Linked DNA regions of Sphingobium yanoikuyae. The protein of the gene in region 1 interacts with the protein of each later gene in a pairwise test. Links are inferred from orthologs where the notes say so. Each region holds a gene or a part of one and is shown in the gene's direction. Other genes may lie near its edges.

The links.
Region 2: the proteins of sucC (region 1) and sucD interact in binary tests that used the Escherichia coli proteins (3 or more experiments, as listed by UniProt). The link is inferred for Sphingobium yanoikuyae from one-to-one orthologs.

The regions. Positions count from the first base shown.
Region 1 is NZ_CP053021.1:861,375-875,966, forward strand. Bases 11,401-14,243 are described here. They hold sucC (ADP-forming succinate--CoA ligase subunit beta), read left to right. Parts: upstream 11,401-12,143; coding sequence 12,144-13,343; downstream 13,344-14,243. Other genes in these bases: HH800_RS04560 (low affinity iron permease family protein), read right to left, coding at 11,401-11,603; HH800_RS28980 (hypothetical protein), read right to left, coding at 11,642-11,812; HH800_RS04565 (hypothetical protein), read left to right, coding at 11,760-11,996; HH800_RS04575 (electron transfer flavoprotein subunit beta/FixA family protein), read left to right, coding at 13,456-14,205; HH800_RS04580 (electron transfer flavoprotein subunit alpha/FixB family protein), read left to right, coding at 14,202-14,243. Also shown: HH800_RS04505 (family 43 glycosylhydrolase), read right to left, coding at 1-912; HH800_RS04510 (VOC family protein), read right to left, coding at 966-1,358; bifunctional lysylphosphatidylglycerol flippase/synthetase MprF, read right to left, coding at 1,398-3,941; HH800_RS04520 (DUF2147 domain-containing protein), read right to left, coding at 3,948-4,358; HH800_RS04525 (AcvB/VirJ family lysyl-phosphatidylglycerol hydrolase), read right to left, coding at 4,362-5,099; HH800_RS04530 (TIGR02186 family protein), read right to left, coding at 5,325-6,083; HH800_RS04535 (sulfite exporter TauE/SafE family protein), read right to left, coding at 6,080-6,994; HH800_RS04540 (hypothetical protein), read right to left, coding at 7,052-8,092; HH800_RS04545 (glycosyl transferase family protein), read right to left, coding at 8,089-9,474; Na+/H+ antiporter NhaA, read left to right, coding at 9,670-10,884; HH800_RS04555 (hypothetical protein), read left to right, coding at 10,998-11,180; more of HH800_RS04560, read right to left, coding at 11,205-11,400; more of HH800_RS04580, read left to right, coding at 14,244-14,592. UniProt on the Escherichia coli protein: Succinyl-CoA synthetase functions in the citric acid cycle (TCA), coupling the hydrolysis of succinyl-CoA to the synthesis of either ATP or GTP and thus represents the only step of substrate-level phosphorylation in the TCA.
Region 2 is NZ_CP053021.1:3,111,331-3,125,827, reverse strand. Bases 1-2,748 are described here. They hold sucD (succinate--CoA ligase subunit alpha), read left to right. Parts: upstream 1-806; coding sequence 807-1,691; downstream 1,692-2,748. Other genes in these bases: HH800_RS15190 (2-oxoglutarate dehydrogenase E1 component), read left to right, coding at 1,790-2,748; mdh (malate dehydrogenase), read left to right, coding at 1-707. In the rest of the region: more of HH800_RS15190, read left to right, coding at 2,749-4,585; odhB (2-oxoglutarate dehydrogenase complex dihydrolipoyllysine-residue succinyltransferase), read left to right, coding at 4,594-5,841; lpdA (dihydrolipoyl dehydrogenase), read left to right, coding at 5,949-7,349; HH800_RS15175 (hypothetical protein), read left to right, coding at 7,444-7,719; HH800_RS15170 (GGDEF domain-containing protein), read right to left, coding at 7,695-8,846; HH800_RS15165 (enoyl-CoA hydratase/isomerase family protein), read right to left, coding at 8,989-9,750; HH800_RS15160 (HAD family hydrolase), read right to left, coding at 9,747-10,415; bifunctional UDP-N-acetylglucosamine diphosphorylase/glucosamine-1-phosphate N-acetyltransferase GlmU, read left to right, coding at 10,570-11,862; HH800_RS15150 (metallophosphoesterase), read left to right, coding at 11,859-12,722; glmS (glutamine--fructose-6-phosphate transaminase (isomerizing)), read left to right, coding at 12,839-14,497. UniProt on the Escherichia coli protein: Succinyl-CoA synthetase functions in the citric acid cycle (TCA), coupling the hydrolysis of succinyl-CoA to the synthesis of either ATP or GTP and thus represents the only step of substrate-level phosphorylation in the TCA.

The DNA.
Region 1 (14,592 bases):
ATAGCCATGATAGACCGACCACCAACTGCCATCCGGTCCCTCGACCAAGGTGGCATGGCCGCGCGACCACCATTTTTCGGCGCGGTCGACGGTGCGCACGATCGGGTTGGCCGGGCAATTTTCCCAGGGGCCATGGATCGACCGCGACCGGGCGGCGATCACCATATGCCCGGTCGGCGGTCCGGCCGTGCCGCCCACGGCGGTCACCAGATAGAAATAGCCCTTATGGCGCAAAATCTTGGGGCCTTCGGGCGAGAAACCCTCGACATCCCAGTCGTCGGGATAGTGCCAGGGGTCATAGACATGTTCGGGCTGGCCGACGGTCGCCAGACCATCGTCGGTCAGGCGCACCCGGTCGCCGCCCGACAGGAACAGCCAGCGCGATCCATCCTCGCCCACCGCATGGCCGGGATCGATATGGTTGGGCAGATGCAGGTCGATCGGATCGCTCCACGGCCCCTCGATCCGATCGGCCCAGATCACATAGCTGGTGTTGGGAGACGCCTTGACCGGGATGTAGAGATAATAGCGGCCCTTGTGCCTGCACAGTTCAGGCGCCCAGACCGATCCGATATTCTTGTGCAGCGCCGGGCCGATCGGCCGCCAGTTCACCAGGTCGCGCGAATGCCAGATGATGAGTCCGGGATAGGAATCGAAGGTCGAGAAGGTCATGTAATAATCCGCGCCATCCTTGAGGATGGTGGGATCGGGATGATCGCCCGCGATCAGCGGATTGAGGAAGCGGCCGTCGCCCAGATCGGCGATGCGCTGATTGTCGAAGCCGCGCCGCCAGTCGGGCGCGGGGGCAGGCGTGTCCGGTGGAGCAGGGGGTGCCGCCCGCGCCTCGCTCAAACCACCTGCCAGCGCCGCCGAAGCCGTCGCCAGCAATGCGTCCCGTCGGCTGACTGCCATGACCCTCTCCCGATTATTGATACCGGTTACCTAAGGGCCATGACCTGATGCTGTCAAATGGCGCGGACCTGATCCTCGTAAAGCTCCAGCGGCAGTCCGTCTGGGTCGGCGAAGAAGGTGAAGCGCCGGTCGGTATATTCGTCCACCCGCACCGGTTCGCACACCACGCCATGGCTTTCGAGCCGGGCGACCTCCGCATCCAGGTCGCTGACGGCAAAGGCAAGGTGGCGCAGGCCACAGGCTTCCGGGCGCGAGGGGCGCGGCGGCGGATTGGGGAAGGAGAAAAGCTCGATCTGCGCGTCGCCGACGGCCAGATCGCATTTCCAGCTGTCGCGTTCGGCGCGATAGACCTCGTTCAGCACGGCAAAGCCGAGAATGTCGACATAGAAATGGCGGGACCGGGCATAGTCGGACCCGATGATGGCGATATGATGGATGGCGTGCATCGCCCAGCGCTATCGCGGGATGCGCCCGTCGCGCAATGGCTATCCGGCGATCAGTGCCTGAAGATCGAGCAGCGCCCGGCCGAAGGACAGGCCTTGCGGCCCCGCGACGAAGCGGGGTTCCCATTCCGGCCCGAACTTGTCCTTGTAGGCGCGCAGTCCTTCAAAGCCGTAGAGCGCATTGCCATGCTGGTAGAGCAGCGCCCCCAGCTTCGACCAGAGCGGTGCCAGCCGGCGCGCCTCCAGCCCGGAAAGCGGGGCGAGGCCGAGGTTGAACCAGCGATAACCCTGTGCCTTGCCCCACAGCATCAGGTGGATGAACAGAAAGTCCATCGTGCCATAGGGGGCGTCCTCGTCATGGCGCATCAGGTCGACCGACAGTTCGGACCGGTCGGCCGCGGCCCAGATATTGGCGAAGGCGACGATCCTGTCCTCCTGTCGCACCACGGCGCAGTCGAACCGCGCCATATAGGCGCGATCGAAGCGGCCGACGCTGAAGCATTTTTCCTTATGCCCCTTGGCCTGCAGCCAATGAGCGGAAATCTCGGCCAGCCGGTCCATTTCCTTGTCCAGCATCGCCGCAGGGATGATCTCGAAACTGGCGCCCTCCCGCGCCGCGCGCCGCTCGGCATAGCGCAGCGGCTTGGCATCCGGGCCGTCCAGCGTGAAACCGGCCAGATCGACATGCGCCTCCTCGCCATATTTGACGATCTGCAGCCCCAGTTCGATTGCGAGCGGCAGCATGTCCTGGCTGATCTGATAGAGCAGCAGGCGGCCCTGCGCGGCATCGGCTTGTTCGCGCAGCCGCCAGAGCAGGTCCGCCCATTCGCTGCGGGCGCCGACGGGATCGCCCATGACGATCCAGCTATGCCCCCTGATCTGGTACATCAGGCAACAGGTGCCGCCATCCGACACCAGGAAGCGCTTGTCGCCGATATAGGCGAGATTGGCGTCGGTGCGTTCGGCCAGCGCCAGCGCGGCCTCCGGCGGGACGGCGGCATTGCTGGCCAAGGCGGGAATGGTTGCGGCCGGGCGCAGCAGGCGCCAGAGCGCCACGCCGATCAGCAGGACGGCAACGGCCAGGCTGGCGCGCAGGAAACGCGAGGCATCGGCGCGGGCGGCAAAATGCCACCAGAGGTCGTTCTGATATTCGACATGCTTGTAGGCGAAGAAGCCGATCCAGACGCAGAGGCCCAGAACCACTGCGACTGTCGCCAGCCAGCCGGGGGTGAAGGCGTCGGCGATGAGCTGGGTCCGACGATAGAAGGCCGGGCGCGCCCATTGCAGCAGCGCGGCGATCAGCAGCATCGCCGCCGCTTCCTCATAATCCAGCCCCTTGAGCAGCGAGAAGATCGCGCCGGCCAGCAGCAGGATGCGGGTCAGCCAGAAGGCCCCGTCCAGCCGCCGGTAGAGGCCGGCCGACAGGATCAGCAGCGCCGCGCCGACCAGGCTGCCGGCCATGTGGGAGGCTTCGAGGAAGGGCAACGGCACGACGCTGTTAAGGGTGGCGACCCGGTGCGGGATGGCCGGGAGCGAACCCGATACCAGCAGGATGGCACCGCCCAGGAAGACGAGCGCCGCCGTCATGATCGGTGCGAGGCCGGTCGTGACGGCTTGCAGGCCGCGCAGGGTGCGGCGCAACGGCTGTCGCCAGCGCCAGCCTTCCTGCGCAACGATGATGCCGACTGCGATCAGCAGCGGCAGGATATAATAGACCAGTCGATAGGCGAGCAGCGCGGCGACCAGTTGCGGCCGGTCCACGCCGGGCAGGGCGGCGAGCATCACCAGTTCGAACACGCCGACGCCGCCGGGCACATGGGTCAGCAGCACGGCGACGATGGCGAGCGCATAGCCCAGGAAGAAGGCAGGCCAGACATGGAGGCCAACGCCGGGCACCAGGACGAACAGCGCAGCGCTGGCCGCAGCGAGATCGATCACACCGATGCCGATCTGGCAGAATATGCGCGAGGCGGGCGGCAGCGGCAGGGACATGCGGCCAAAATGCAGCATCCGTCCCTGCCGGCCGGCAAAGAGGATCAGGCCGATGATGGCCGTGAGGGTCAGGCTTCCGGCCACACGCAATGCTGGCGCGGACAGGCGGACATCGCCTATCGACAGCGTCTCCGGCCGCCAGACCAGCATGGCCGCCGCCAGCGTCAGGACGCCGCCCCAGAAGGTGGCGCCAGCGATCGCGACCACCCGCGCTACATCGGCAACACCCAGCCCCGCCGCGCTGTAGATGCGGTAGCGCGCCGATCCGCCGGTCAGCAGCGACAGGCCCAGATTATGGCTGAGCGTATAGCTGATGAAGGAGGCGAGCGCCGCCGTGCCATAGGGCAAGGGGCGGCCGATCGAGCGCAGCGCCAGCACGTCGTAGAAGGTGAGCGTGACATAGCTGATCGCGGTCAGCAGCAGGGCGGGGATCAGGGCTGTCGGGCCAAGTGCATGAAAGGCCGCGCGGATGTCGCGCACATGCACATCGTGCAGCAGATGGTAGAGCGCGACGAAGCCGAGCGCGGCGAGCAGCACCACAAGCCCGACCGACAAGGGCGTCTGGTAACGGCGCAAATATGTCATGGCCCCCATCTGTCGCTACCCCGTCTTGACCCGGTGCCAGAGCTGGCTGCGGCAGAAAAGCCCACCCAGGATGCAGCCGGAAATCTTCAGCTGGTCCGGCCCCTGCTGGTCGATGGTGGAATAGAAGGTGCGGCCCATGTCGGGCACATAGACCCGCCCGGCCCAATGGCCCGGTCCCTTGGGGCGATAATCCTGCAACAGGGTGGTGCCGACCAGATGCGGGATGCCGGCATCGCTGGCATCGGCCAGCGCCTCGGCATTGGCGTGACTGACCCAGCCGCACAATCTGTCCTGACAGGCGCCGGTCGTGACCGTGACGCTGCCGCGCGGATTGATCCAGGAACCCAGCACCGGATCGGCCGCCATCGCCGGAGCGGCGGCGATCAGGCTGATGCCGGCAAGGAACAGGCGCAAGGCATGAGGCATGGGTCAGGTCTTCCGGATCAATCCCTGCCGGGCGAAGGCCGCGTGCAGGACATGGTAGAGCGCATCGACATCATGGTGCAATGGATGCCCGCCCGGCAGCGCGACGGTCTGCCCATTGGGCTGGTGCAGCAATGGGCACAGGCTGGCCGCTTCCTCCTGTCCATGGACGCAGAGCAAAGGCGCCCAGTCGAGCTTGCGCGCGGTCGGCAGGGCGTCCGCCTCCGCCATGGCAAAGGTGAATATCTCACCGGGCGAAGCGCGATATTCGACCGTGGCGCCTGGCACCACCAGCGCGACCATGGCGATGGCATGGTGTTGGGCAGCGGGCAGCGTTGCAAGGCCGACATGCGCCATGTCGGCGCCGAAGGACTGGCCTATCAGGATGACCGGCGCGGCGGGATCGATGCTGTGGGCCTGAGCCAGGGCCTGGCTGATCAGGGTAGTGGCTTCGGCAGAGCTGCGGGTCTTGCGAAAATAGGTCAGCGAATTGACGCCGACGGTCGGCAGGCCGTCTCGCGTCAGGCGTGCCATGATGCCCGGCCCCATGCCGACCTTCATGCCCATGTCGCCCGACAGGATGATGGCGATCGGCGTGCCATGGCCCGGCCGATAGCCCTGTGGGCGGGAGAGGGAAAAGGGATCGCCGCCCAGATAGCCGAGCCATTGGAAGGTCGCTGCCAGCAGAGCGAGGATCAGGACGGGCAGGATATACCGGATGCTCTTGCCGCTGCGCGCCATCATGCCGTCTCCGCGATCGACCCGAGCGCCCGGCACGTCGGGAGGAGACCGACGTGCCGGGCTGTGAGCGGTCGGAACAAGACCCACGCGTTCCGACCGTTCGGCCAGCTGGTCCAAGCTGGCCTGTTTCGTGCCACCCAAGGGGGGAGGGGAGGTGGCACGACCGATATGGTCTATGACGGCCTGCGGTAGCGTGGCTGGAAGATGAACTTTTGGAGAGGCGGTCGATTAGATGCGACGGGCGACTGCGCCGGCGGCCCAGCCCATGCCGACGGCCAGGGCGATGGCGGTCAGGCCATAGAGGAAAGACCAGCGTTCGGCCGCGACGGCCATGAACTGTTCGAAGCCCGATTTGCGAACATGGATGTCGCGCACCGCCGCTGCTACGACGCGGCCGTCCTGCACCAGGAAGGTTTCGGCGGTATAGTCGCCCACGATCACACGGGCCGAGAGCGGCAGGCGGGCGCGATAGAGCACGTCGTCGCTGATCTCCACTGTGCCGGGGCGTTCGACGAACAGGCCGTTGCGCTGGCGCAGATCGACAAGGCCAGCCTGAAACCGGTCCAGCTCGGCGCTATCGTTGAGCGAGGAGGGGGAGAGTTGCAGCTTGTCGACGCCCAGTTCGTAGATCGCCGCCGTGCGTTCATCGACGATCTGGGCGATCGGCCGGGAGGAGGCCATGGCGTAGAAGCTGGGCGCAGAGCGAAAGCGGGCGCGGTCGGCATTGACCCAGATGCCGGCGACCTTCTGCTTCTCGCGCATGGTGATCGACTGTTCGGGGCCTTTCAGCACGACGACGATGTCCGCCGGCTTGTCCGGACTCCGACCGTCGGGATAGACGATGGCGCCGAACAGCAGCAGGTCCGCGCCGGTGAAGCTGTACTGGATCTCGACCTCGCGCTGGGACACATCGGGCACCAGTTGCGGTTCGTCCGCGGCACTCAGCAGCAGCGCCAGAGCCGGCAGGATGAGGCGGGATATCCTCATTTCACGTCGATCGTGAAGATTTCGTCGGGCCGCCAGCCCAGCCCCAGCGCCATGCGCGCGGCGACCAGCAGCACGATCGCGGCGAGCAGGATGCGCAGATATTCCGGGCGGATCGTCATCGACAGCCGGGTGCCGACCTGCGCGCCGGTGACGCTGCCGATCAGCAGCAGCATGGCCAGCACCAGATCGACCGCCTTGGTCGTCATCGCGTGCATCATCGTCGTCGCCATGGTGACGAACAGGATCTGAAACAGCGACGTGCCGACCACCGACTGGGTGTTCATGCCGAGCAGATAGAGCATCGCCGGCACCAGGATGAAGCCGCCACCCACGCCCAGCAACATGGTCAGGATGCCGGTTGCCATGCCCAGCAGCAGCGGCGCCAGCGGCGAGATATAGAGGCCCGAGCGATAGAAGCGCCAGCGCATCGGCAGTGCTGCGACCAGCGGATGGTGGCGGCGCTTGCGCGCCTGCATGCGCTTGCCGGTCTTGAGCGCGATCAGTGCCTGGATCGACTCCTTCGCCATCAGCGATCCGATGCCGCCCAGCATCAGCACATAGAGAATGCCGATCACCGTATCGATCTGCCCCAGCGACTGGAGCAAGCGAAAGATGAGGACGCCAAGGCCCGCGCCGACCACGCCGCCGGCGATCAGTACGCCGCCCATGCGGAAATCGACGGTGCCGCGCGACATGTGGGTCACGACGCCGGAAACACTGGCGCCGGTCACCTGGCTGGCAGCGGAGGCCGCTGCGACCGTGGGCGGGATGCCATAGAAGATGAGCAGCGGCGTCGTGAGGAAGCCGCCACCCACGCCGAACATGCCCGACAACAGGCCGACGACGCCACCCAGTCCGATGATGATCAGGGCGTTCACCGACAGATTGGCGATGGGCAGGTATAGATCCATGCCCCATCGGGTTAGAGACAAAAGACTCCGAGCGAAAGCCGGGAGATGGCCGGTAGGCTAAAAATCGGCGGCGAGTGTGACCGCCAGGCCGGAAGCCGGTTTGGCTTGACCGGCGACACGTTCACGCCATTCGATCCCGATGCGTGCGGCGATCGCTGGAAGGGGCAGACGAAACTGGATTTCGGGGCCGATATCCAGTCGTTCGACATCGGGTTGCGCACCACCAGACAGGCTGAGGCCAACGCGCAGAGGGCTGCCCTTGATCGGCGCGAGAAGCGAGAATTTTCCGTCGATGAAAAGGTCGCGCTTGTGCAGTCCTACCATGCCGGTCTGTGCGTAAAGGCTGGCCTCGATCGGCCCGGCAACGGGTCTGGGGCCAAAACCGCCGACGAGCAACAGCGCGAAGGAGTCGCGCGCCTGGGTATCGAGCGCGATCCGTCGTTCGGCGGCAAGGCTGACGGCAATATGGCGTACTGGCTGATAGGACAGGCCGATCGCGGTTTCGGGCGCCTCGGGCGACTGGAGGGCCGTCGTCGCCCGACCATAAGCGGCGAGGCGTCCCGAGGATCGGGGCGTCAGGTCGAAGTCGATCCGTGCTCCGGCCTGCGACCCGCCGAGGCGCCCCACCGTGGCCAGGTCTGCCGATGAACCACCGCCGGAGCGCCAGAGCAGCCAGACGCTGCCTTGCCAGCGATCATAGCCGACGGGCGATATGGTCGATACCGAAATGGCAAGCGGTTCCATGGCTTTGGGCCGGCCTAGGGGAGGTCTTTGTCTGGAGGCGCCAGAGTTCAACGACCATGCGTTCGATAGTGGCGCGATGGCATAAGAGGGCCGGACTGGCTTGAAGGGCGAACTCGCACGGATGGGTTGCCACTTATTGCCAGAATAAATTGCTGTTTCTGCTTTGTGGATGATCGGGATCATGCGCTCCTGATGGGTGGGGGAGCCGATCCGACTGCCTTTTGCCGGGGTTGGTACTGTCGCTGGTAGCGGCGCTGTCGACGCGATCGTGCCGAACAGGCGCATGCCAGTCCAGCCGATGCACAGCATGAAAAAGAAGCGCACCGGCCGTCCATCGGCCGATGATCCGATCATGCCTGCTCCTCCATGTCGGGGAAGTGATGTTGCGTCTTGTCCCACACCAGCGGCTTGCCCAGCAGCGACTGGACATAGAGGATCACGGCGCGCCGGGCGGCCAGGATAGCGATCGCATTGCCGACGAACATGCGCGGCACGGCCGCCAGTCCATGCCGCCAGCCATAGGCATGGCCGGCAAAGATCGCGCGCATCATGATGCGCCATGCCATGAGCCAGAGATTGAGCGTCAGCAAGCTGTCGATCAGCGGCGTCGACGGGCGCATTTGCGGCGCCAGGAATGGGCGCGCCAGTTCCAACATGCTCCAGAGCAGCAGCGTGGCGTAGGCGGCGACGATGATCAGGGCCGCAAGGGTGGCGCGCCGGTCCCTGATCCGCATCCACCATTCGGCCGGGCCACCCTGCCAGCCCATCCGATCCCATCCGGCAAGCGAAATGCCGATGATCCAGCGTGCCTTCTGGCGGATGGCGGCCGGGGCGCTGTCGGGAAAATATTCGCGTGTCGCGACAAGACGGCCCTGTGCGTCACGGATGCGCAGGAAGATGCCCCGGCCGCCCATGTCGGCGATCCGCAACCCCGCCTCATAGTCTTCGGTCAATGACCCCGGATCGAATGGCCCCGCGCCAGCATGAGGGGCGAGAGCGGCCAATATATTTCTTTCAAAGGCGCAGGCGACGCCAGCAGAGGGAATGGATGCACCAAGAAATTCCCTCACTGTCAGGGACTTCCCATGAGCTTCCGCAAACTCATCGCAATAATGATTGGCGATGGCACGGGAAAACCAGGTGCCGCGACCGGGTAGGGGGAGTACCGGCAATTGCACGAGCGCGAACCGGTCGATCATATGATCGAACAGCCGGATTTCATCGGGATGCACGACGTCTTCGGCATCGTGCATGACGATGGCCTTGAACCGGATGCCGCTTCGGCCTTCCTCCGCCAGCATGCTGCGCCAGTTGATGTTCAGGCAATCGGCCTTTGTGGTTGGGCCGGGGCGGTCATTCAGGCACAATATGATATGCGGTTGATCGATGGCGATGGACGCAATCGCGTCGATCGTTGCGGGATCATTGGGATAGGCGCCGACGAATATGCGATAATCGGCATCGCCCCAGCAATGTACGGCATGGCGCAGCATCGCGCCGATGACGTCCGCTTCCTGCCAGGCAGGAATGAAGATGGCGATACGGCCGGGCGTCGATGAAGGTGGCAATGTCGCCATCGTCATGCGGAGGCGGCGAGGGTGCCGGACCGCCCGCCAGGCTCGGCGGATCAGGAACAGAAGGTCGATCGCCAGATCATCCAGCCCGCCCAAGGCGAAGCCGATGACCGCGAACAACAATATCTCATAATGCAGCGCCTGTAGCGCGCCAAAGAGCATGTCCCCCACGATCCCGGATTCCCCCTGTCCCGATCGCCATGCGGCAGGGCGAATTTATGTCATGAGAACAGCGGTCTTCCAAGTATTTTGGAGAAAGTCTGTCAACATTGGCCGGCTGATCTGGGTTGGACCTGAGCGGAAATTTCCCTAAGGGGGAAGAATGGCAATACCGGCAAGCACTTATGGAGAAGAGGCGTGACCGAACGGCCCGTGTCCGCCCTCAGGAATTTCCTGAAGGGAGAAGCAGGCAGTGGCGTCTTGCTGATGATTTCGGCCGCGATCGCAATGATCATGGCGAATCTTCCTGGTGCTGCCGGCCATGTCTATCATGACATCTTCCATATGGTGACGGGGCCGGTGCTTGCTCCTGCGCTCGGTCCCATGACGATCCATTTGTGGGTCAATGACGGACTGATGGCGATCTTCTTCCTGCTGGTCGGGCTGGAGATCAAACGTGAGTTCGTCGATGGCGGTCTGTCCACCTGGGAGAGGCGGCGCCTGCCTTTCATCGCGGCGGGGGCGGGCATGATCGCGCCAGCGCTGGTCTATCTGGCCGTTACGGTTGGGGAACCGGCCCTGGCGCGCGGCTGGGCGATCCCGGCGGCCACGGATATTGCCTTCGCGATTGGGGTTCTGGCGCTGCTGGGATCGCGGGCTCCCGCATCGATCAAGCTGTTCCTGACGGCTGTCGCGATCGTCGACGACATGGGTGCGGTCGCGATCATTGCGCTGGCCTATAGCCAGGGGCTGGATGTCATGGCTTTGGCCGGCGCCTTTGTCGTCCTGCTGGTCATGTTCGGGATGAATCGTGTCGGTGTGCGGGCCTTGGCACCTTATCTCATCGGCTTCCTGCTGCTCTGGTATCTGATGCTGCTGTCGGGCGTGCATGCCACGATCGCGGGCGTGCTCGCCGCCATCACCATTCCGGTCAATCGCACGCCGGGTGCGCCGGATGCGGTGGACAGTCCGCTCCATCGCCTGGAACATCTGATCCATCCCTGGAGCGCCTATCTGATCGTGCCGCTCTTCGGCTTCGCCAATGCCGGCATCACGCTCAATGGCGAAGCGATCGGCGCTCTGCTCAGCCCCTTGCCGATCGGCGTGGCGCTGGGGCTGCTGCTCGGCAAGCAACTGGGCGTGTTCGGCAGTATCTGGCTGGCGCAGAAGCTGGGTATCGCGGCGCGGCCTTCGGGGGCGAGCTGGGTGCAGATTTACGGCATGGCGCTGCTGTGCGGGATCGGTTTCACCATGAGCCTGTTCATTGGCGCGCTCGCCTTTCCGGGGCAGCCATTGCTGGTCGAGGAGGCCAAGATCGGCATCCTTGGCGGATCCTTGCTGTCCGCGCTGTGCGGTTATGCGGTGCTGCGTTTTGCACCAGCGCCGCGTTCGGTCGAGCGGGGCGCAGGGTGAGGGGAATCGCGTAGCATTAACCTTCATGCTACTATCGCTCTGCCGCTGACGCGACTCGCTTCGCGTCAGCGCGCCGACCGCACTTTCGAAAAATACGGGAGGAGGGCGAACCGATGGAGACGGACGTCAACTATCTGCTGCATCGCCAGCAGATGTCGCTGATCAACGCGCAGGCAACAGCATCGCCCGAGGGGCGCGCTGCCTATGAAGGGCTGGCGCGCGGTTATATCGATCAGGTCGAAGCCTATCGCAGACGCAATGAGCAGCAGGAGAGGCTGATCATTCCGGCGCATTGATCCTCCGGCCGTTGCGTCATCGCGCTATCGACGGGAAATCAGGCGATCGATCACGTCCTGATGCGGGCCATCGGCACCGCATTCGCGCTCCAGTATCTTCTTGATCTTCTCTAGTTCGGCTTCGGTCAGATGTTCGATGCCGATGAAGTCGTTGCGCGCGGTCTCGATCGAACGGATCAGTTCGTCGAGCTTGGCCTGGATCGCGGCGCCGTCGCGGTTCTGGGCATTCTGGATCAGGAAGACCATCAGGAAGGTGACGATGGTCGTGCCGGTATTGATCACCAGTTGCCAAGTGTCGGAATAATGAAAGAAAGGGCCGGTCACGCCCCAGATCAATACCACGCCGACCGCCAGGATGAAGGCGAGCGGCTGGCCGGTCCAACTGGCGATCCGTGCCGACAGGGCGGAAAATATCCGATCCATGCAAACTCCTTTGGCTGTCCTGCGCATTTAGGCTCTGTTCAGCCATCTGCTGTCATGGCCATGCCCATGGCAATCATATCTTTTCGTGCAACGATCGGCGCGCTCGCCGGCTCCCTTCTGCTGGCCTCCTGCGCCAGTGTTTCTCCCGAATCACGCGTGCGTGCCGGGTTGATCGACGCCGGTCTTTCACCGCGAATGGCCGGCTGCATGGCCGAACGCATGGTCGATCGGCTCAGTCTAGTGCAGTTGCGACGGCTTCAGTCGATCGCATCGCTCCACAAGTCGCACATGGGCAAGATGAGCATGGACGAACTCCTCTATAAGGTCCGTGCGCTGGAGGATCCGGAGATATTTCTGGTGACCAGCAAGGCCGCTATCCACTGCTCCTTCTGACGCCGAATTCACAATAAAGCAGGGTCGAGCTCCGCAGGGGTTTTGCAATTTTGCAAAGTCGTTTTGCGAAATGGCTCTGGCCCTGCAACTTCGCCTGTGCTTAACCCGCCTCAACAGTTTTCCTGTGAACAAAGGACGGGCTAGCCCATGAACATTCACGAATATCAGGCGAAGGAACTGCTCGCCAAGTATGGCGCGCCGATCGCCGCCGGTCACGCTGCCTTCACCGTCGAGGAAGCCGTCGAGGCTGCCAAGAAGCTGCCCGGACCGCTCTATGTCGTGAAGTCGCAGATCCACGCTGGTGGCCGCGGCAAGGGCAAGTTCAAGGAACTGGCCCCCGAAGCCAAGGGCGGCGTCCGCCTGGCCTTCAACCTGGACGAGGTGAAGGCCCACGCCACCGACATGCTCGGCAACACGCTGGTCACCATCCAGACCGGCGAAGCCGGCAAGCAGGTCAACCGTCTGTACATCACCGACGGCGCCGACATCGCCAAGGAATTCTACCTGGCGCTGCTGGTCGACCGCGCCACCAGCCGCATCGCGTTCGTCGTGTCGACCGAAGGCGGCATGGACATTGAAGAGGTCGCCCACTCGACCCCCGAAAAGATCCACAGCTTCTCGGTCGATCCGGCCACCGGCTTCCAGCCGCACCACGGCCGCGCCGTTGCTGCTGCCCTGGGCCTGACCGGCGACCTCGCCAAGCAGGCTTCGAAGGTCGCTTCGTCGCTCTACGCCGCGTTCCTCGACACCGACGCCGAGCAGATCGAAGTCAACCCGCTGGCGCTGACCGAGCAGGGCAACCTCCTCGTCCTCGACGCCAAGGTCGGTTTCGACGGCAACGCCATGTTCCGTCACAAGGATATCGCCGAACTGCGCGACCTGACCGAGGAAGATGCTGCCGAAGTCGAAGCGTCGAAGTACGACCTCGCCTACATCAAGCTGGACGGTAACATCGGCTGCATGGTGAACGGCGCTGGCCTGGCCATGGCGACCATGGACATCATCAAGCTGAACGGCGAATTCCCCGCCAACTTCCTGGACGTGGGTGGCGGCGCCACCACCGAAAAGGTGACCGCGGCGTTCAAGATCATCCTGAAGGACCCGGCCGTTAAGGGCATTCTGGTCAACATCTTCGGCGGCATCATGAAGTGCGACATCATTGCCAATGGCATCGTCGAGGCTGCCAAGGAAGTGAACCTGTCGGTTCCGCTGGTTGTTCGCCTGGAAGGCACCAACGTCCAGCAGGGCAAGGACATTCTGGCCAATTCGGGTCTGCCGATCGTCCCCGCGGACGACTTGGGCGATGCGGCCAAGAAGATCGTGGCAGAAGTGAGGAAGGCGGCCTGAGCCCCCTAATCACCTGAGAAGATACGCCATAGGGCGTGGGTGACCTGGAAACGGGTCGCCCACGTCCGTGTTCGCGTTGGCGGGCGATGGCGTGAAAATGGAGGATGTTGAAATGAAGATCCTTGTGCCCGTGAAGCGGGTTATTGATTACAATGTGAAGCCGCGGGTGAAGGCGGATGGCACGGGCGTGGACCTGGCCAACGTCAAGATGAGCATGAACCCGTTCGACGAAATCGCCGTCGAGGAAGCCATTCGCCTGAAGGAAAAGGGCGCGGCGACCGAGGTCGTGGCGGTATCGATCGGCGTCGCCAAGGCGCAGGAAACGCTGCGCACGGCGTTGGCGATGGGCGCGGACCGCGCCATCCTGATCCAGACCGATGACGAAGTCGAACCGCTGGGCGTTGCCAAGCTGCTCGCCAAGGTTCAGGAAGAGGAAGGCGCTGGCCTGATCATCCTGGGCAAGCAGGCGATCGACGATGACAGCAACCAGACCGGCCAGATGCTCGCCGCGCTGCTGAACCTGCCGCAGGGCACCTTTGCCAGCAAGGTTGAGGTCGAGGGCGACAAGGTCAACGTCACCCGCGAAGTCGATGGCGGCCTGGAGACGGTGAAGCTCAACACCCCGGCGATCATCACCACCGACCTGCGCCTCAACGAGCCGCGCTATGCGTCGCTGCCGAACATCATGAAGGCCAAGTCCAAGCCGCTGGCGAACAAGACCCCGGCTGATTACGGCGTCGACATCGCCGCCCGTCTGGAGACGCTCAAGGTCTCCGAACCGCCCAAGCGCTCGGCCGGCATCAAGGTTGCCGATGTCGATGAACTGGTGGCCAAGCTCAAGGCTCTGGGAGTTGCAGCATGACGAAGACGCTCGTTTGGGTTGAACATGAGGGCGGCGCCGTCAAGGACGCGACCCTTTCCGCCGTGACCGCTGCAGCCAAGCTGGGCGAAGTCCATCTGTTGGTCGCTGGCCAGGGCGTCGACGGCGTTGCCGCCGAAGCCGCCAAGATCGCCGGCGTGGGCAAGGTCCATGTCGCCGACGACGCGGCCTTTGGCCATGCGCTGGCAGAGAATGTCGCGCCGCTGATCGTCGAACTGATGGGCCATCATGACGCGTTCGTCGCGCCGGCCACCAGCAACGGCAAGAATATCGCGCCGCGCGTCGCCGCCTTGCTGGACGTGATGCAGATCAGCGACATTCTGTCGGTCGAAAGCGAAGATACCTTCACCCGCCCGATCTATGCCGGCA
Region 2 (14,497 bases), 2.3 Mb from region 1 along the record:
GCATGAGTCGCGACGACCTGCTGGGCATCAACCTCAAGGTCATGAAGGCCGTGGGCGAGGGCATCGCCGCCAACGCCCCCGACGCCTTCGTCATCTGCATCACCAACCCGCTCGACGCGATGGTCTGGGCGCTGCGCGAATTTTCGGGCCTGCCCGCGAACAAGGTCGTCGGCATGGCCGGCGTTCTGGACAGCTCGCGCTTCAACCACTTCCTGGCGGAAGAATTCAACGTGTCGGCCAAGGACGTCACCAGCTTCGTGCTCGGCGGCCACGGCGACACCATGGTTCCGGTGATCGAATATTCGACCGTCGCCGGCATCCCGGTTCCCGACCTGATCAAGCAGGGCCGTTCGACCCAGGAGCGGATCGACGCCATCGTCAAGCGCACCCGTTCGGGCGGCGGCGAGATCGTCGCGCTGCTCAAGACCGGTTCGGCCTTCTATGCGCCCGCCACCAGCGCGATCGCCATGGCTGAAGCCTATCTGGGCGACAAGAAGCGCCTGCTGCCCTGTGCCGCGAACCTGACCGGCCAGTATGGCGTCGACAATCTCTATGTCGGCGTGCCGGTCATCATCGGCAAGGACGGCGTCGAGCAGGTCATCGAGATCGAGCTGAACGACGAAGCCAAGGCCAACCTCCAGGTGTCGGTCGACGCCGTCAAGGAACTGCTGGAAGCCTGCAAGGGTATCGATCCCTCGCTCGCCTGAGCCAACCAGCTTGCACCGTCCCGTTCCAGGTAAGTGCGCAGCCTGGGACGGGTCGCTTTAGACCCAAGTGCCACGTCCACAGAGAATAAAGGGACACCCATGTCCATTCTGGTGAACAAGAACACCAAGGTCATCACCCAGGGTATGACCGGTGCCACCGGCACCTTCCACACCGAAACCGCTCTTGCCTATGGCACGCAGATGGTTGGCGGCGTGACCCCCGGCAAGGGCGGCACGACCCACATCGGTCTGCCGATGTTCGACACCGTTGCCGAAGCCAAGTCGAAGACCGGCGCCGACGCCTCGGTCATCTATGTTCCGCCGCCGTTCGCGGCCGACTCGATCCTGGAAGCGATCGATGCCGAAATCCCGCTGATCGTCGCGATCACCGAAGGCATCCCGGTTCTGGACATGGTCAAGGTGAAGCGCGCCCTGTCGGGTTCGAAGTCGCGCCTGATCGGCCCGAACTGCCCCGGCCTGCTGACGCCTGGCGAGTGCAAGATCGGCATCATGCCCGGCAACATCTTCTCGAAGGGTTCGGTCGGCGTCGTGTCGCGTTCGGGCACGCTGACCTATGAAGCCGTGTTCCAGACCACCAATGCGGGCTTGGGCCAGACCACGGCCGTCGGCATCGGCGGTGACCCGGTCAACGGCACCAACTTCATCGACGTGCTGGAACTGTTCCTGGCCGACGACGCCACCGAATCGATCATCATGATCGGTGAAATCGGCGGCGACGCGGAAGAACAGGCTGCCCAGTTCCTGATCGACGAAGCCAAGAAGGGCCGCAAGAAGCCGATGGCCGGCTTCATCGCGGGTCGCACGGCACCTCCGGGCCGTCGCATGGGCCACGCCGGCGCGATCGTGTCGGGCGGCAAGGGCGACGCGGAAAGCAAGATCGCGGCGATGGAAGCGGCCGGCATCAAGGTCGCTGCCAGCCCGAGCCTGCTGGGCGAGACCCTGCTGGAAGTGCTGAAGGGCTGATCCGCCTTTAAAATATGATATGGAAACGCGGCCGGGCTGCACCCCGGCCGCACTTTCCCGCTCCGCGACTGCACGCGGCATGCATGGGACACAAGACGATGGGTTACGAGAACCAGGATTTCGAGATCGAACAGGGGCCGAGCTGGGCACGCCCCAACTGGCCGTTGGCGGACACCGACGACCTGACCGGGGCGATGGACCCGACGCAGATGCAGGTGGCCGTGAAGGCTGCTGCAAAGGCGCAGGGTGCCGCTGTTTCCGAGGCCGATATCGCATCGGCTGCCGAGGACGCAATCCGCGCACAGATGCTGATCCGCACATATCGCGTGCGCGGTCATCTGGCCGCCAATCTCGATCCGCTGGGCTTGGCCAAGCGTGACCTGCCGGCGGACCTGACTCCGGAATATCATGGCCTGACCGACGCGTCGAAGAAGGTCTTCCTGGGCGGCACGCTGGGCCTGCAGTACGCGACCGTCGCGGAGATCGTGACGATCCTGCGCCAGAATTACTGCGGCAATGTCGGCCTTGAATATATGCATATCGCGGACGTTGAAGAGCGCCGCTTCCTGCAGGAACGCCTGGAGGGCAAGGACAAGGAAATCCACTTCACGCCCGAGGGCAAGAAGGCGATCCTGGCCAAGGTCATCCAGGGCGAGCAGTATGAGAAGTTCCTGGGCCGCAAATATGTCGGCACCAAGCGCTTCGGCCTCGACGGTGGCGAGTCCATGATCCCCGCGCTCGAAGCGGTCATCAAATATGGTGGCGCATCGGGCGTGCGCGAGATCGTGTTCGGTATGGCCCATCGCGGCCGCCTGAACGTCCTTGTCAACGTCATGGCCAAGGGCTTCCGCGTCATCTTCCACGAATTCTCGGGCGGCACTGCCAACCCCGAAGACGTGGGTGGTTCGGGCGACGTGAAATATCATCTCGGCACCTCGACCGACCGTGAGTTCGACGGCGTCAAGGTCCATATGTCGCTGGTTCCCAACCCGTCGCACCTCGAAACCGTCGATCCGGTGGTGCTGGGCAAGGTCCGCGCGCAGCAGACCTTCCGCGACGACCTCACCAAGCATGAGCAGGTTCTGCCCGTGCTGATCCACGGCGACGCGGCCTTCGCCGGCCAGGGCATCGTCTGGGAATGCCTCGGCTTCTCGGGCGTCAGCGGCTACAACACCGGCGGCTGCGTCCACTTCATCATCAACAACCAGATCGGCTTCACCACCAGCCCGCAATTCTCGCGCGGCTCGCCCTATCCGTCGGACGTGGCGAAGGGTGTCCAGGCGCCGATCCTGCACGTCAATGGCGATGATCCCGAAGCCGTGACCTTCGCGACCAAGCTCGCCATGGAATATCGCCAGAAATTCCATCGCGACGTCGTCGTCGACATGTGGTGCTATCGCCGCTTCGGTCATAACGAAGGCGACGAGCCGGGCTTCACCCAGCCGCTGATGTACAAGGAAATCCGTCAGCATCCGCCGGTCAGCGACATTTATGCCGCGCGCCTGAAGGCGGAAGGCGTGGTGGACGATGCGTTCGTCTCCGGTTCGACCGACGAGTTCGTCGCCCATCTGGAAGACGAGTTCGAAGCCGCCAAGAGCTACAAGGCCAACAAGGCCGACTGGTTCGCCGGTCGCTGGTCGGGCCTGCACAAGCCGGCCGATGCCGAAACCGCGCGCCAGAGCGTGGAATCGGCGATCAACCAGAAGCTGTTCGACAGCCTGGGCCGCACGCTGACCACCGTTCCCGAAGGCCATAATGTCCACAAGACGCTGAAGCGTGTGCTGGATGCCAAGGCCGAGATGTTCAAGTCGGGTGCCAATTTCGACTGGGCGACCGGCGAGGCGCTGGCCTTCGGTTCGCTGCTGTCGGAAGGCTATGGCGTTCGCCTGTCGGGTCAGGATTCGGGTCGCGGCACCTTCAGCCAGCGTCACGCGGTCTGGACCGACCAGGACACCGAGGCCAAGTATATCCCGCTCTCGACCGTGCCGCATGGCCGTTTCGAAGTGCTGGACTCGCCTTTGTCCGAATATGGCGTGCTGGGCTTTGAATATGGTTTCGCTTTGGCGGACCCGAAGAGCCTGGTAATCTGGGAAGCGCAGTTCGGCGATTTCGCCAATGGTGCGCAGATCATCTTCGACCAGTATATCGCGTCGTCGGAAACCAAGTGGCTGCGGTCCAACGGCCTCGTCTGCCTGCTGCCGCACGGCTATGAAGGCCAGGGGCCCGAGCATAGCTCGGCGCGTCTGGAACGCTATCTGCAGCTCTGCGCCGAAGGCAATATCCAGGTCGCGAACATCACGACCCCGGCCAATTACTTCCACGCGCTGCGTCGCCAGATGCTGCGGCCCTTCCGCAAGCCGCTCATCATCATGGCGCCCAAGTCGCTGCTGCGTCACAAGGCCGCCGTCAGCAAGGCCGAGGACTTCCTGGGCGAAACGCACTTCAAGCGCATCCTGTCGGACCCCAACGGGTCGGCTGACAAGGATACCAAGCGCCTGGTGCTCTGCTCGGGCAAGGTCTTCTACGACCTGATGGAAGCCCGCGACGCCGCCGGCGATGCCAACACCCAGATCGTCCGTATCGAACAGATTTATCCGTTCGCCACTGACGCACTGGCCACGCGCATCGAGCGCATGACCAATCTGGACGAGGTCGTCTGGTGTCAGGAAGAACCGCGCAACAACGGCGCCTGGTCCTTCGTCGAACCCTATATCGAGGAAGCGCTGGCCAAGGCCGGCAAGGCGCCCAAGCGCGCCCGCTATGCCGGCCGCAAGGCTTCGGCATCGCCTGCCACGGGCCTGGCCTCGCGCCATGTGTCCGAACAGGGCGCCCTCGTCGCCGATGCGCTGGGTCACAGCGTTCGTGAAGAAATCCGTCGCCAGAAGAAAGGCTGAGAAAGCACATGGCAACCGAAGTCAAAGTCCCCACGCTGGGCGAATCCGTTACCGAAGCAACCGTCGGTCAGTGGCTCAAGAAGCCGGGTGAAGCGGTCAAGGCCGACGAGCCGATCGTCAGCCTTGAAACCGACAAGGTCGCGGTCGACGTGCCCTCGCCGGTCGCCGGTGTCATGGGTGATCTGGTCGCCAAGGAAGGCGATACGGTCGAGGTCGGCGCGCTGCTGGCCTATGTGAACGAAGGCGGTGCCGCTGCCGCCGCGCCGGCTGCTGCCGCTGCTCCCGCCGCCAAGGCGGAAGCCGCTGCACCCGCGCCGGCCGCTTCGGCCCCGGCTGCATCGGACGACGAAGAGGGCGGCAGCCTGACCCTGTCGCCGGCGGTCCGCCGCCTGGTGCTGGAGCATGGTCTTGACCCGAGCAAGATCAAGGGCACCGGCAAGGACGGCCGTCTGACCAAGGACGACGTCATGGCCGCCGTCGCTGCCGGCACTGCCAAGGCGGCTGCCGCGACCCCGGCTTCGGCGCCTGCCGCCGATGCGCCGGCCGCTGGCCCCAGCCGCAAGCAGGAACGCGTCAAGATGACCCGCCTGCGCCAGACCGTCGCCAAGCGTCTGAAGGAAGCGCAGAACAACGCTGCCCTGCTGACCACGTACAACGACGTCGACATGACCAACGTCATCGAGGCGCGCGCCAAGTATAAGGATCTGTTCGAGAAGAAGCATGGCGTCCGTCTGGGCTTCATGGGCTTCTTCACCAAGGCCGTCTGCATGGCGCTGAAGGACATTCCGGGCGTCAACGCGCAGATCGAAGGCGACGAGATCGTCTATAACGACTTCGCCGACATCTCGGTCGCCGTTTCGGCTCCGACCGGCCTGGTCGTTCCGGTCATCCGCAATGCGGAAAGCCTGAGCGTCGCTGCCATTGAAAAGACCATCGGCGGCTTCGGCAAGAAGGCCAAGGAAGGCAAGCTGACGATGGAAGATATGAAGGGCGGCACCTTCACCATCTCCAACGGCGGCGTGTTCGGTTCGCTGCTGTCCAGCCCGATCATCAATCCGCCCCAGTCGGCGGTTCTGGGCCTGCACCGCATCGAGGACCGTCCGGTCGTCCGCAACGGCCAGATCGTGATCCGCCCGATGATGTATCTGGCGCTCAGCTATGACCATCGCCTGATCGACGGTCGTGAAGCGGTGACCTTCCTTGTCGCGGTCAAGAACGCGATCGAGGATCCGACCCGTCTGCTGATCGACCTGTAATAATCACCATTTATTGTTGCCCCGGCTTAGGCCGGGGCGCCTCTTGCCCTTGATTTGGGGCAGAGCGATGCCAGTTTGGCTGGCATGACTGGAGAAGGGAAAACCCCATGTCCGATTTCGATTATGACGTCCTGGTTATCGGTGCTGGCCCGGGTGGCTATGTCGCCGCGATCCGTGCTGCTCAGCTGGGCCTGAAGACCGCCTGTGCCGAAAGCCGCGAGACGCTGGGCGGCACCTGCCTCAACGTCGGCTGCATCCCGTCGAAGGCGCTGCTGCACGCCTCGGAACTTTATGACGAGGCCGCCAACGGCGCGCTCGCCAAGCTGGGCGTCAAGATCGACAAGATGAGCCTGGACCTGCCCACCATGCAGGGCCAGCGCGTCGATGCCATCAAGGGCCTGACCGGCGGCATCGAATATCTGTTCAAGAAGAACAAGGTGACCTGGCTCAAGGGCCTGGCCAGCTTCACCGGCGCCAACACCGTCGAAGTGAACGGCGAGAAGGTGACGGCGAAGAACATCGTCATCGCCACCGGTTCGTCGGTCGCCCCGCTGCCGGGCGTGGCCGTGGACAATGCGGGCGGCAAGATCGTCGATTCGACCGGCGCGCTGGAACTGGACAAGGTTCCGGGCCATCTGGTCGTCGTCGGTGGCGGCGTGATCGGTCTGGAACTGGGTTCGGTGTGGAAGCGCCTGGGCGCCAAGGTCACTGTCGTCGAATATCTCGACCAGATCCTGCCCGGCATGGATGGCGAAGTCCGCAAGGAAGCCAACAAGATCTTCAAGAAGCAGGGCTTCGAATATAAGCTCGGCACCAAGGTGACCGGCGCCGAAGTCGGCAAGTCGGGCGTGACCCTGACCGTCGAACCCGCCGCCGGTGGCGAAGCCGAGAAGATCGAAGCGGACGTCGTCCTGGTGTCGATCGGTCGTCGTCCCAACACCGAAGGCCTGGGCCTCGACAAGATCGGCTTGGAGCTGAACGCGCGCGGTCAGATCGAGACCGATCATGAGTTCGGCACCAAGGTTCCGGGCGTCTGGGCGATTGGCGACGTCATCCCCGGCCCGATGCTGGCGCACAAGGCCGAGGACGAAGGCATTGCCGTCGCCGAGAATATCGCGGGCCTGACCGGCATCGTGAACCATGACGTGATCCCCTCGGTGGTCTACACCAAGCCGGAAATCGCGGGCGTGGGCCTGACCGAGGAAGCCGCCAAGGAACGTGGCGCCGTCAAGGTCGGCAAGTTCCCGATGATGGCGAACAGCCGCGCGAAGACCAATCACGAGCCCGACGGCTTCGTGAAGATCATCGCCGACGCCGAAACCGATAAGGTGCTGGGCGTGTGGATCATCGCCACCGTCGCCGGCACGATGATCGCACAGGCCGCGCAAGCCATGGAATTCGGCGCGTCGAGCGAAGACATCGCTTACACCTGCCATGCGCATCCGACGCACAGCGAAGCGATCAAGGAAGCGGCGATGGCCGTGACCGGCAAGCCGATCCACATGTGATCGACTGCGCTATCGCTGGATAAGGGAAGGGGCCTCCGCCAAGCGGGGGCCTTTTTCTTTTGGGGAAGGACGCGCGCTGCTCTATCGGACGGGCATGAACCAGTTCCCCTCCAGCCAGTCGGTGCCGTCGGCCAATCCTGAGCGGTTGTTCCTTGCGCTGTGGATCATCTTTTCGGTGCTGACCGCGCTGGCCGACATCATCGCGATCGTCCGCCATCCCGAAATGACGCTGCAGATATTGCCGCAGACGGCCCTGGGGCTGGCGGTGTGCCTGCCCTTCGGTGCGGTTGCGATCCTGCTGCGACGCCGACGGCTCAAGCGCCAGGCGGCGCGGGACGCCTTTCTTCAGGCGATGGCACGGCTCGACTGAGCATCGCCGGCGGGCGCCAGCGCGGGCCGAATGGCGACGCGGTTGCGGCCCTTTTCCTTCGCTTCATAGAGCGCGCTGTCGGCCCGTGCGATCGCGTCATGGATCGAGCGGTCGGCGCGGTGCAGGCTGGTGAGGCCGAAGCTGGCGGTGAGCGGGCCGGGCAGGCCAAGCCGGCTTGCCGCCTGTTCGGCAAAGCGCAGCCGGATCGCGTCGGCAATGCCGGTCGCCATGGCAGGGTCTGCGCCGGGCAGGAAGAGGATGAACTCCTCGCCGCCGAAGCGGGCGATGACGGCATCGGCCGGGGCCAGTGCGCGCAGCGCATCGGCCAGCGCGACGATCACCCGGTCGCCCAGCCCATGGCCATGGGCGTCGTTGACCCGCTTGAAATGGTCGATGTCACAGGCGATCAGGCTGCCGCTGGCATCATGGCGGGCCACCGCCTCCTCGAACCCGCGGCGATTGAGCAGGCCCGACAGCGGATCGACATGGGCATCATGGCGATAGCGGGTGAGCACGTCCTGCATGGCCGCCGCGAGTGCGGAGAGGGCCAGGAACAGGCCGAACATGCAGGCCAGCGCCTGCATCAGGAAGGCATATTGGCTGTCGCGGAACGCTACGCCGCCGGGCAGGGTGAAGGACACGCTGCTGCCGCGCAGCAGGTTGTCGAGGGCCACCAGGGTGACGGCAGCATAGAGGGCGCGATCGGGCCAGCCGCGCAACTGGCCGCGTCCGGCGATCAGCGGGATGGAAATCAGCAGGAAGCAGCCGAAGTCGGACGACACCAGTTCCAGCGGGACGATGTCCCGCATCACCGCAAAGCTGCAGATCAGGATCGATATCGCCCAGATGGCGATGCGCAGCCCCAGCACCCAATTGGGGCGCCAGCGCGTCAGCAGCGCCTGGCTGAACAGCAGGAAGCCGGTGGCAAAGGCGATGTCGGCGACGATGCCCCACAAGTCCGTCGGCAGGAAGTCGAACGCGACCGGCACGGCAAAGCCCATGGCGACGTTGAAGAAGGCGCCGCTCCACCAGCCGGCTTCCCGCGCGCCCCAGCCCCAGACGATGAGGAAGGCGACGCCGAAGCTGGCCATCATGATGGACAGGAAGAAGGCGAAATTCTCACCCACGAAGTGCGACCGATCCTTTGTGCAGCATGACGGCATGACGTCGCGTCATGCAGGAGCGCCATCCTGCATTTTCCGGTAAATGTCGATGGTTAAGAGAGCGTAACGGTTGCGGCGGGCCGAGCGGGAAACTGCCTAACCTGGATCAGAAACGCGGTTTCCGCTTCTCGCGGAACGCCGCGACGCCTTCGGCAAAGTCGGGATAGGTGAAGGCGTCGCGGAACATTTCCAGCGTCACCATGTCGTCATCCGCCTGACCGTCGAGGATGCGGCGGACCATCGCCTTGGATGCGCGCACGCTATGCTGGGCATTGCCGGCAATCTCGCGCGCCAGTGCGTCGGCAGCAGCCAGAGGATCGGTCGCGATCTCGTCGATCAGGTCGATGGCAAGGGCCGCCTCGGCATCGTGCAGCGCGCCGGTGAAGAGGATGCGCTTGGCCCGTGCCGGCCCGACCAGATCGACCAGCAGGCGGGTGTCGAACAGCGAATAGACGATGCCGAGCTTGGCCGGGGTGATGCCCAGCCGTGCGGTCGGCGCCGCGATGCGCAGGTCGCAGGCGATCGCCAGCCCGCATCCGCCGCCGACACAATCGCCGTCGATCGCCGCGATCACCGGCTTTTCCGCATGGGCCAGCGCATATTGGCTGGCGCGGATCGCGGCCTGGTTGGCGGCGCGCCAGTCGCCATCGCCCGAACAGGCGGCAAATTCATTGATGTCGGCACCGGCGCAGAACAGGCCGGGCGTGGCCGAGGCGAGGATCAGCACACGGATATCCGCATCGGCCATGGCATCGGCGACCAGATGGGGCATCGCCTCCCACATCGCCTGGGTCATGGCATTGCGGCGATCGGCCCGATCGATCAGCAGCCGGGCGACCGTGCCGTCCCGCTCCAGGCGCAAGCTCATGCCGGCCAGGCTTCCAGCATCGGCACCAGCTCGTCGAAATGGTGGATCACCGCGTCGGCCTCCAGATTTTCGACCGGGCCGTCGAGGAAGCCGAAGCTGACCGCGATGCTGGGAATGCCGGCATTGCGCGCGCCGGCAATGTCGTTGATCGTGTCGCCCAGGAAGATGGTGCGGCCGCCGCCGGCCCGCTCAATCATCGCATGGATCGGCGCCGGATCGGGCTTGGCAATGCCAACCGTGTCACCGGCCACGACCGAGGCGAAACGGTCGAACAGGCCCAGTTGGTGCAGCAAGGGAATCGTGAAGCGTTCTGCCTTGTTGGTGCAGATTGCCAGCTTCACGCCGCGCTCCGCCAGCGCATCCAGCATTGCCATCATGCCGGGATAGGGCAGGGAGTGGAGCGCCAGATTCTGCTCATAATAATCGAGCAGGATCGGCAGCGTCTGGTCGAGGATCGCTTCGTCATAGCCGCCCGACGCGTCGAGCGCGCGCTGCAGCATCACCTTGGCACCCTTGCCCACGAAGGGCCGGATGGAATCGACCGGGAAGGGGGCTCGGCCGATCGTGCCGATCGCATAATTGACCGCCGCGGCCAGATCGCCGCTGGTGTCGAGCAGGGTGCCGTCGAGGTCGAAGCCGACAATGTCGAAGGATAAGCGTGCCATGGCATCGCCATGCCGCGTCGGCGGTGGCAATGGCAAGGCAAACATGGCAGAGAGCCGTGATATTCCAGACCACTTGAACGAAAAGGACGCGCTCGCCGTGACCGCACCTCGCCCCCTAGCAGTCGTCATCCTTGCCGCCGGGCAGGGCACAAGGATGAAGTCCGGCACGCACAAGGTGCTGCACCCGATCGCCGGGCGGCCGATGCTGCTGCACCTGCTTGCCAGCGTCGCGGACCTGCTGCCCGAGCGGCAGGTGGTCGTGGTCGGCGCCGGCCGCGAGCAGGTGGAAAAGGCGGTCGAGGGCAGCGGCGTCGCCATCGCCGTGCAGGACCAGCAGCTTGGCACCGGTCATGCCGTGGCGCAGGCGCATGATGCGCTGGCGGGGTTCGCCGGTGACGTGCTGATCCTCTATGGCGACGTGCCGCTGGTCAGCGGCGCGACGATGAAGGCGATGCTCGATCGGCTGAGCCGGGGCGACGAGCCGCGCGCGGTGGTGCTGGGCTTCCGCCCGGATGATGCCGCCGCCTATGGCCGGATCATCGCCGATGGTCAGGGCATCATCGAGAAGATGGTCGAGTTTAAGGATGCGAGCGAGGCCGAGCGCGCCGTCACCCTGTGCAATAGCGGCCTGATGGCGGTGCGGGCGAGCGACCTGTTCGTGCTGCTCGACCAGATCGGCAACAACAATGCGGCCGGCGAATATTATCTGCCCGACATCATCATGCTGCCCGGCGCAAACAGCGCCGTGATCGAGACGGAAGCGTGGGAAGTGGCCGGCGTCAACAGCCGCGCCGAACTGGCCGGCGTCGAAGCCGTGTGGCAGGACCGCCGCCGGGCCGAGGCGATGCGCGAGGGCGTGACCCTGGTCGCGCCGCAGACCGTATTCTTCTCGCACGACACGGTGCTGGGCCGCGACGTGACGGTCGAACCCAATGTCGTCTTCGGTCCGGGTGTCACCATCGCCGACAATGTCGTCATCCATGCCTTCTCCCATCTGGAAGGCGCGACCGTGGCCAGCGGCGCCGACATCGGCCCCTATGCCCGGCTGCGTCCGGGCGCTGACATCGGCCCCAAGGCAAAGGTCGGCAATTTCGTCGAGATCAAGAAGGCGCGCCTCGACGAAGGGGCGAAGGTCAATCACCTGTCCTATATCGGCGACGCCAGCGTCGGCGCGGCGGCCAATATCGGCGCGGGCACCATCACCTGCAATTATGACGGCTTCTTCAAATATAAGACGCAGATCGGCGCGGGGGCCTTCATCGGCTCCAACAGCGCGCTGGTCGCGCCGGCGACGATCGGCGATGGCGCCATCGTCGCGGCGGGCAGCGTCGTGACCAAGCCGGTTCCGGCCGACGCGCTGTGCCTCGTCCGGCCGCAACAGGAAAGCAAGCCGGGCTGGGCGGCGGCGTTCCGTACCCGCATGCATGAGCGGAAGGCGAAGGCTTGAATTTCATCCGGCGCAGGCCGTTTCTGTCCGCCCTGTTGTTCCTGCTGCTGGTCGCGGTAGCAGGGCCGCTCTGGCTGTTGATGAATGCGCGCGCTATGCCGGTCGTGCGACGCGCCGATGTCGTGCTGCCTTTCCCGGCGGGCGCGTCGCAGCAGCCGATCAAGGTCGCGCTGCTGACGGACACCCATCTGTCCGGGCCGGACAACAGCCCGGCGCGGATGGCGCGGATCGTGGCGCAGATCAACGGCCTCAAGCCGGACCTGATCCTGCTGGGCGGCGACTATATCGGCGACAATAAATGGGGCGCGACCTATGATGCGCGCCACGCGATCGCGCCCTTCGCCGGGCTGCGCGCGCCGATGGGCGTGGTCGCGGTGCTGGGCAATCATGACAGTCGCAGCAGGAAGAACCGGGTGGCGCTGAGCCCCGATGACTGGCAGCGCGCCTTTGCCGATCTGGGCATTGCCCTGGTCCAGGATGGCGCGGTGCGGCGCGGGCCGCTGGCGATCGGTGGATTGAAGGACATCTATACCCGCAAGCCCGACATACCCGATACGTTGAAAGCGATGCAGGACATTGGTGGCGCGCCGGTCATCCTGTCGCATGGACCCGACGTCTTCCCGTTGCTGCCCGATGCGCCGTCGCTGACCCTGGTCGGCCATACCCATTGCGGTCAGGTGGCGCTGCCCTTTGCCGGAATCGTCTATGTGCCCTCCCGCTATGGCACCCGCTATGCCTGTGGCCGCTATCAGGATGGGCAGAAGGCGATGATCGTGTCGGGCGGGGTGGGCACCAGCGGCCTGCCCTTCCGCATGCTGGCGCCGCCCGACATCTGGCTGGTCACCATCCGGCCACGATGACATTCTTTTCATGGCTCGGCCATGGCACTGTCGCCTGACCGGCATTAATGGCATGGCGACAAAGCTGTCCTATATGGACGCTATCTGACTAATCTGGTTCGGCGGGGCTTTCCACCATGTGCGGTATCATCGGAATTATCGGTAAGGATCAGGTCGCGGAGCGGCTGGTCGATGGCCTCAAGCGGCTGGAATATCGCGGCTATGACAGTGCCGGCGTCGCAACCGTGCATGATGGCCGGATCGATCGCCGCCGGGCCGAGGGCAAGCTCAACAATCTGGTCAAGGAACTGGCCGCATCGCCGCTGGCCGGCACCACCGGCATCGCCCATACCCGCTGGGCCACCCATGGGGCACCGACCACCAGCAACGCGCACCCCCATGCGACCGGCGAAGTGGCGCTGGTCCACAATGGCATCATCGAGAATTTCAAGCCACTGCGCGACGAACTGATTGCCCGCGGCCGCACCTTCGACAGCCAGACCGACACCGAAGTGGTCGCCCATCTGGTCAGCGAACTGGTGGAGCAGGGCGTGGCGCCGAAGGAGGCCGTGGCCCAGGTGCTACCGCGCCTGCACGGTGCCTTCGCGCTGGCCATCCTGTTCAAGAGCCATCCCGACATGCTGATCGGCGCGCGCCTGGGTTCGCCGCTGGTCGTGGGCTATGGCGATGGCGAGACCTTCCTCGGCTCCGACGCGCTGGCGCTCGCCCCGCTGACCCAGCGCATCGCCTATCTGGACGAGGGCGACTGGGTCGTCATCACCAAGGATGGCGCCGAGATTTTCGACAAGGACAACAACCCGGTCGAGCGTCCGGTCACCATTTCCGGCGTGTCCGGCGCGATGATCGACAAGGGCAATCATCGCCACTTCATGCAGAAGGAAATCTATGAGCAGCCGGTCGTCGTGGCCCAGACGCTCAAGGCCTATCTGCAGCGGATGGATGATCGCGTGTCGCTGCCGATCCCGGATTTCGACCTGTCGACCATTCGCCGCGTCACCATCGTCGCTTGCGGCACCAGCTTCTATGCCGGCATGGTCGCGCGCTACTGGTTCGAACAATTCGCCCGCGTGCCGGTCGATTTGGATTTCGCCTCCGAGTTCCGCTACCGCGAGCCGGTGATGGAGGAGGGCGGCCTGGCCCTGTTCATCAGCCAGTCGGGCGAGACCGCCGACACGCTTGCTGCGCTGCGCTATGCCCGCGCCCAGGGGCAGAAGATCGCCGTCGTCGTCAATGTGCCGACCAGCAGCATGGCGCGCGAGGCCGACCTGCTGCTGCCGACCCATGCCGGCCCGGAAATCGGCGTTGCCTCCACCAAGGCCTTCACCTGCCAGCTTGCCGTGCTCGCTGCCTTCGCCGCCAATCTGGCGCGGGCCAAGGGCAAGCTCAGCGCCAAGGATGAAAAGGAAATTGTCCGTCACCTCGCCGAAGCGCCCGCCGCGATCAACGGCGCGCTCGCCTATGACGAGGCGATCGAGGCGATGGCCCATCATATCGTCCCGGCCCGCGATGTCCTGTATCTCGGCCGCGGCACCGACTATCCGCTGGCGCTGGAAGGCGCTCTGAAGCTCAAGGAAATCAGCTATATCCATGCCGAGGGCTATGCCGCCGGCGAGATGAAGCATGGCCCGATCGCGCTGATCGACGAACTGGTGCCGGTGATCTGCATCGCGCCCAGCGGCCCCTTGTTCGAAAAGACCGTCAGCAACATGCAGGAAGTGCAGGCGCGCGGCGGCAAGGTGGTGCTGATTTCCGACTATGACGGGGTGCAGGCGGCA